Regions from separate parts of the Nocardia sp. NPDC060255 genome, predicted to be linked through region 2. Evidence: riboswitches for the same ligand, from Rfam matches in the RefSeq annotation. Region 2 holds a riboswitch; the other holds the start of a gene.
What was found. Region 2 has a riboswitch for thiamine pyrophosphate ahead of thiC (phosphomethylpyrimidine synthase ThiC). Riboswitches for the same ligand answer to the same signal wherever they lie in the genome.
Positions count from the first base shown of each region.

Region 1: linked by a shared signal. The riboswitch ahead of ACFWF1_RS19720 (purine-cytosine permease family protein) and the one ahead of thiC (phosphomethylpyrimidine synthase ThiC) in region 2 are both predicted to bind thiamine pyrophosphate.

Region 1 covers NZ_JBHXAU010000010.1:61,722-65,126, forward strand. Annotated here, with positions in the region: gene ACFWF1_RS19715 (DUF72 domain-containing protein) at 1-320, opposite strand, end outside; gene ACFWF1_RS19720 (purine-cytosine permease family protein) at 337-1,725, opposite strand; TPP riboswitch at 1,722-1,837, opposite strand; gene ACFWF1_RS19725 (AbrB family transcriptional regulator) at 2,093-3,226, shown strand; gene ACFWF1_RS19730 (DUF4254 domain-containing protein) at 3,319-3,405, opposite strand, start outside.
Region 2 covers NZ_JBHXAU010000001.1:53,347-56,751, forward strand. Annotated here, with positions in the region: gene ACFWF1_RS00270 (lipase family protein) at 1-1,041, shown strand, start outside; TPP riboswitch at 1,175-1,283, shown strand; gene thiC (phosphomethylpyrimidine synthase ThiC) at 1,276-2,925, shown strand; gene ACFWF1_RS00280 (YbhB/YbcL family Raf kinase inhibitor-like protein) at 3,081-3,405, opposite strand, start outside.

The DNA.
Region 1 (3,405 bases), on a different contig from region 2:
GGGCCCAGTTTGGGGCCGAGGGCGAGCAGGCCGGAGGCGAGGAAGTTCGCCAGCGACTCGTCGCCAGCGCGCAACCGCTTCATATGCGTGATGAATCTGCTGCCCTTCACCGCGAACACGAAATCGTCCGGCGTCTGACCCGCCCAGTTCTGATAGCTCGACGGGCGCTGTAGCGCGTAGAACGAGCCGTTGATCTCGACGCTGTTCATGTGCTGCGACAGGTACGCGAGCTCACGCTTCTGCGTCACACCCTCGGGGTAGAAGACGCCACGCCACGGCGGATACACCCACCCTGACGTGCCGATCCTGACCTCGCCCATCACTCCATCGTGGCAGCTAGGCGGATGCGCCGCCGGCTACCCTGTCCTGCCGCAGTGTCGCGACCCGCCCGACCGCCCACGCGACCACCAAGGCGACGAGGAACGACAGCAGTGACGCGCTCATCCACGCCTGCTTGGTGAAGTGCAGCTGCTCCTGGATGTTCACCCAGAAGTCGGTCCACACGCCGGCGTCGCCCGGGTTGATGAGCTGGTAGACCGAGAGCCCGGCCAGCCAGGCGAGGATCATGCCCCAGCGCGGCGGGGCGTCGTCGGCGGTGTTCCACTCGCCCTTCGCGCGCAGGAAGAAGTCGGCGACGAGCACGCCGAGCAGCGGCACGAACACCGAACCGATCAGGCCGAGGAAGCCGAAGTAGTTGGCCATGTTCAGCTGCAGCGCGAGCAGGGTGATCAGCAGGCCGAGGCCGATCGACAGAATGCGCCGGTCGACGCGCGGGGCGAGGTTCTGGATCGAGACGGCGGTGGAGTACACGTTGGCGAAGGACTGGTCGGCCTCGCGCAACACGAAGACGAAGAAGAACAGTCCGCCGAGGCTGACCTGCAGGAACGGCGAGTACTGGCCGTCGCCGGTGGCGCGCGCAAGCGCGAACAGGCCGAGCGTGTAGGCCACGATCTGCGTGACCGCATACGCCCCGCTGGCCGCGCCGAACGCCGTGCCGGTGCTGCGCGAGTGCCGGGTGTAATCGGCGGCGACCGGCACCCAGGAGATCGATACCGCGAGCGCCGCGTCGGTGGCGATCCAGAAGAGGTTCCAGTCCGCGCCGAACGGGCCGCTGCCGTGCGGGCCAGGGTTTGCCGACAGGTCCGGCAGGCCGGTGCGGAAGAACTGGATGTAGAACCAGATCAGCGCGATCACCACGCCGACCGTGACGAACCGGCGCAACATCCGCACCGAGCCGAGCGGCCAGATGGTCAGGACCGTGGTGAGCACCCCGGCCGCCACCACGTAGAGCCAGTGCGGACCACCACCGAACAGTTCGTCGGCCGCGTCACCGATGACGATCAATTCGAAGGTGCCCCAGCCGATCAGCTGGGCGATGTTCAAAACCGTTGGCAGATAACTGAGTTTCGCGCCGAACAGGCCGCGCAACAGCACCATCGCCGGCTTGCCGGTCTTCGCGCCCGGCACGGCCGCCAAGCCGAGCATCAGACCGCCGACGACGGTGCCGACGATCATCGCGAGGATGCCCGCGGAAATGGAGATCTGCGGTGCGCCGTCGGAATTCGGTGCCAGCACGGTGTACGCGCCGGAGAAGGCGATGAGGCTGACACCCAGGTTTGCCCAGAATGCGCTCTGGTCCCAGAAGGACAGCACCTTCGGGGCGGGCTCGTCGAGGGTGAAGGGGGCCTCGTGCCGTTCGGAGTTGTGCAGGGTCGATGCAGACATGCCCGAAACGCTCTTCCTACGCCGGCATTACCCGGACAGGTTCATGCGGTCGGCGAAGCGCTGGGGTTCGCCCTCTCAGCCCGGCCTTGCCCGAGCTCCCGCGGTGGGGGTGGTTCGGGCGAATCGTACACGCTGCGGCCCGGCGGCCCGGGCGATCCGGACAGCGAAGCTGGCAAACAGCTGTGAGCTGCGAGTTCGCTCGAGTTGCTACGGTGGATATCGGGTACAGTCCGAAGATCTGCGTGACTTAGGAAATGTCCGCTCTGAACAGGCAATTGGCGCCATGCGGCCGGGATCACACCGTCCGTTAACTTTGATAACGGAGTCGTTACTGTTTGTTCATTAGCTGGGGCAAGGATTACTAGGTATGACTCGGAGGCAAGTGATCGGATGGGTAGCTCTGCTGGCCTCGGTGCTTGCCGGGGCGGAGTTACTCAATCGAGTGCATTTTCCCGCACCACAGATGATCCTCGCGATCGTCGTCGGCGGCGCGCTGGCGTTGGCCGGGAAGTTGCCCGCGCCGATGCCTCGGCAATTGACCTGCGGTGTGCAGTCCATGCTCGGTGTGTTGATGGGCAGTTATCTGGAGATCTCGCTGCTGTCCAGCATCGGGTTGGCGCTGATCCCGGTGCTCGCGGTGACGGTGGCGACGCTGCTGATCAGCCTGCTGGTCGCGGTGGTGTTCGCCCGCTTCGCCCACGTGGAATTGCCGACCGCGACGCTCGGCCTGCTGGCCGGTGGTTCCGCGGCGGTGGTGGCGGTGGCCGACGATATGGACGCGGATCCGCGCCAGGTGGCGTTCATGCAATACCTGCGGGTCGCGCTGGTCGCGGTGAGTGCGCCCGCTCTCGGTGCGCTGCTGAACCACAGCGGCGATGGCATGAGCACCGAGCACGCGACGCTCGGCGCCTCGGTCACCAATCCTGATCTGCCGTTCTGGATGATCGTCGGCCGCGGTGATCAGGTCGCCGGGTTGTCCATCGCGGTCATGCTGTGCGTCGTCGGCACCAAGCTGGGCAAACGGCTCAGCCTGCCCAGCCCCGCGCTGATCGGGCCGATGCTGATGACCGCGGCGCTCACCGCGTTCGGCGTCAGCCACGGGTACGCGCCGACGAACCTGTTCAAGGATCTGCTGTTCGTGCTCATCGGCTTCGAGGTCGGCACCCGCTTCACCCGGACCGTCGTCCGCGAGATGGCACGGATGATCCCCGGCATGACGGTCACCATCGTCGCGCTGTCCGCCATCGTCGCAGGCCTGGCCTTCGCGGTCGCCACCTTCGTCGACCTCGAGCTGTCCGATATCTACCTGGCCACCACGCCCGGCGGTATCAACGCCGTGCTGGCCACCGCCGAGTCGATGGACGCCAACCTGCCGCTGATCACCTGTGTGCAGAGCATGCGCCTACTGCTGATGGTGCTGATGCTGCCGTTGCTGGCCAAGGGGATGCGCTGGTTCTCGGCGCGGCAACTGTCCATGCGAGAACCCGAACTAGTGGTCTGACCCGGCCTGCGCGGACACCATCCGGCCGGTTGCCTGCCGTTCTCCTCGTTCGACGCGAAGATTGTCCGTCCAGACCGGACACCCCTGCGCCACTAGGCTTTTCGCACCGCACCCACAATGAGATCCGTCCACTCGTCCGCCAGCGAGGCGAGCCGATACCACGCCGCGTGCACTCGGAC
Region 2 (3,405 bases):
CGTCCGCTGGTCTCGCTGCAGTTCTACTACGACAGCGCGAGCAACGACTGCTCGCCGTCGTATGTGCTGCAACAGGGTTCGGGCCTGGCCGGGCTCGAGGGCATCCACTCGCAGAGCGAACTGATCGCGATCGCCGGGCTGATCAGCCAGGGCTGGGCGATCTCGGTGCCGGACTACGAGGGACTCGACGGTCACCTCACGGTGCCGAAGGAACCCGGATACCTGACCCTCGACGGCATCCGCGCCGCCGAAGGTTTCCAACCGCTCGGCCTGGACGGCACGAACACCCCGGTCGCCCTGTGGGGCTACTCCGGCGGCGGCATGGGCTCCGGCTGGGCCGCCGAAATGCAGCCGACCTACGCACCCGAACTGAACGTCAAGGGGATCGCCCTCGGCGCGCCGACCTCGGATGTGGTGTCGCTGCTGCACGTCAACGGGTCGATGTTCTCGTCGCTGATCGGCATCGGCATCTCCTCACTGCGCAAGGCCTATCCGAAATTCAAGGAGGCGGCCGACCGGTACCTGACGCCCGAGGGGCAGGCGCTGATGGACCGGACCGAGCGCACCTGCCTGCCGCGCAACGCGGTCACCCAGATGTTCGTCGACTACGGGCGACTGCTGACCATTCCGATTCCCGACTTCCTGCAGGTTCCCGAGATCAAGGAGACCTTCGAGCAGACGGTGCTCGGACGCAACATCCCCACCGCGCCGATCTTCCTGTACCAGGGCGTTTTCGACGAAGCGGTGCCGGTCTGGACCAATGACCGGCTCGACCAGCAGTGGTGTGCCGGTGGCGCGTCCGTCATCTATACCCGCGATCATCTCAGCGAGCATCTGAGCCTGCCGTCGCTCGGCATGGCGGGCACGCTCAACTGGCTGAAGGCGCGGCTCGCGCCCAACGCACCCGACCAGGTCGGCTGCCGCACCGACAACGTGGTGTCCATGCTGGCCGACTTCAACGCCCTGCTCACGCAGATCGAGATCAACCTGAACGCCACCTTCGGCGCGCTGGGTTTCCCGATCGGCCCACGCGAGCGCTGATCGCCCGCCCGTTGCCTGGCCCCCGACCGGAATGTCCGGTCGGGGGCCAAGCTTTTTCGGGTCCGCGGGGCGGAGCTCGTCCGATCATGGGGCGACCCACAGGATGTGGCTGTAGTCTCGGCCTGGAAAATTTCACACCGCCAACGGGGGCTCGCACCAGCGGGCTGAGAGGACGGCTAGGGCCGTCGACCGTATGAACCTGACCGGGTAATGCCGGCGTAGGGAGGAACAATCATGGCTACTGCTACGTCCAAAGACGGCTCCGAGATCATCGACACCGTCACCACCGGACCCATCGAAGGCAGTGTCAAGCACTACACCGAGGTGGACGGGCTGCGCATTCCGGTCCGTCGGGTCAATCTGACGAACGGTGAGCATTTCGACGTCTACGACACCTCCGGCCCGTACACCGACGACACAGCCCAGATCGATCTGGAGTCGGGCCTACCGAAATTGCGTGACACCTGGGCAAAGCCCGAGGTCGACGGGCCGCCGACCCAGCTCGCCTGGGCGCGCCAGGGCATCATCACGCCCGAGATGCGTTTCATCGCTGCCCGCGAAGGTGTGACACCGGAGCTGGTACGCGACGAAGTGGCCCTCGGTCGCGCGGTGATTCCCGCCAACCACAAGCATCCGGAGCTGGAGCCGACCATCATCGGCAAGAAGTTCCTGGTGAAGATCAATGCGAACATCGGCAACTCGGCCGTCTCGTCCTCGATCGCCGAGGAGGTGGAGAAGATGGTGTGGGCGACCCGCTGGGGCGCGGACACCATCATGGACCTGTCCACCGGCAAGAACATCCACGAGACCCGCGAGTGGATCCTGCGCAACTCCCCCGTCCCGGTCGGCACCGTGCCGATCTATCAGGCGCTGGAGAAGGTGAACGGCGATCCGACCAAGCTCACCTGGGAGATCTACCGCGACACCGTGATCGAGCAGTGCGAGCAGGGTGTCGACTATATGACCGTGCACGCTGGCGTGCTGCTGCGCTATGTGCCGCTGACCGCCAAGCGGGTCACCGGCATCGTCTCGCGCGGCGGATCCATCATGGCCGCTTGGTGTTTGGCGCATCACCAGGAATCGTTCCTGTACACCAACTTCGCGGAACTGTGCGAGATCCTGGCGAAGTACGACGTGACGTTCTCCCTCGGTGACGGCCTGCGGCCCGGCTCCATCGCCGACGCCAACGACGAGGCGCAGTTCGCCGAGCTGCGCACCCTCGGCGAGCTGACGAAGATCGCGAAATCCTTTGGCGTGCAGGTGATGATCGAGGGCCCGGGGCACGTGCCGATGCACAAGATCGTGGAGAACGTGCGGCTCGAGGAGGAGCTGTGCGAGGAGGCGCCGTTCTACACCCTCGGCCCGCTCGCCACCGATATCGCGCCCGCTTACGACCACATCACCTCGGCCATCGGCGCCGCGATCATCGCACAGGCGGGCACGGCCATGCTCTGCTACGTCACCCCGAAGGAACATCTGGGGCTGCCCAATCGGGACGACGTCAAGGTCGGCGTGATCACCTACAAGATCGCCGCGCACGCCGCCGACCTGGCCAAGGGGCACCCGCACGCACAGGACCGGGACAACGAATTGTCCAAGGCGCGTTTCGAATTCCGCTGGCGCGACCAGTTCGCGCTGTCGCTGGATCCGGACACGGCCAGGGAATACCACGACGAAACCCTGCCCGCCGAGCCCGCCAAGACCGCGCACTTCTGCTCCATGTGCGGGCCGAAGTTCTGCTCGATGCGCATCTCCGCGGACGTGCGCGAGTACGCCGCCCGCAACCAGCTCACCGATGTGGCGGCGATCGAGGCCGGGATGGCGGAGAAGTCCGCCGAGTTCGCCGACAGCGGGAACGCGGTTTACCTGCCGATCGTCACGTAGGTCGAGTTCGCCCGTCCAGCAACACGTCCGGCTCCCGCGCAGCTGCGGGAGCCGGGCGTGACGACACGTCGATTCGGGGCCAGTGGGCTGACGTCGTTGGCGGTGCTGTTGCGCGTGTTGCTTGCACTGCTGAGGTAGTCGGAAGTGCAAGGGCCTCAGCTACGTTCGTAGGTCCCGGTCAGCTCTCCGCGGGCGATGACGTGCCCGTTGATGGCAAGCAGTGTTTTGGCGAGCGTCGCATCACCTCTGAGTCCGCTCGTGGTATCGAGTGCGAAGATCTGGAAGACATAGCGATGCGGACCGTGTCCCGGGATAGGGCGTGGACCTGCATATCCCCGGCGTTTGAAAGCGCCGACGCCGATATGAAACGGCAGGTCGTTCGAGACTTGGCCGCGCTCGAGGTTGAGGACACCTTCGGGGAGCTCGTTCACCTGCGGATCGATACCGGTGACCAGGCAGTGCACGATCGGGCGTGGCAAC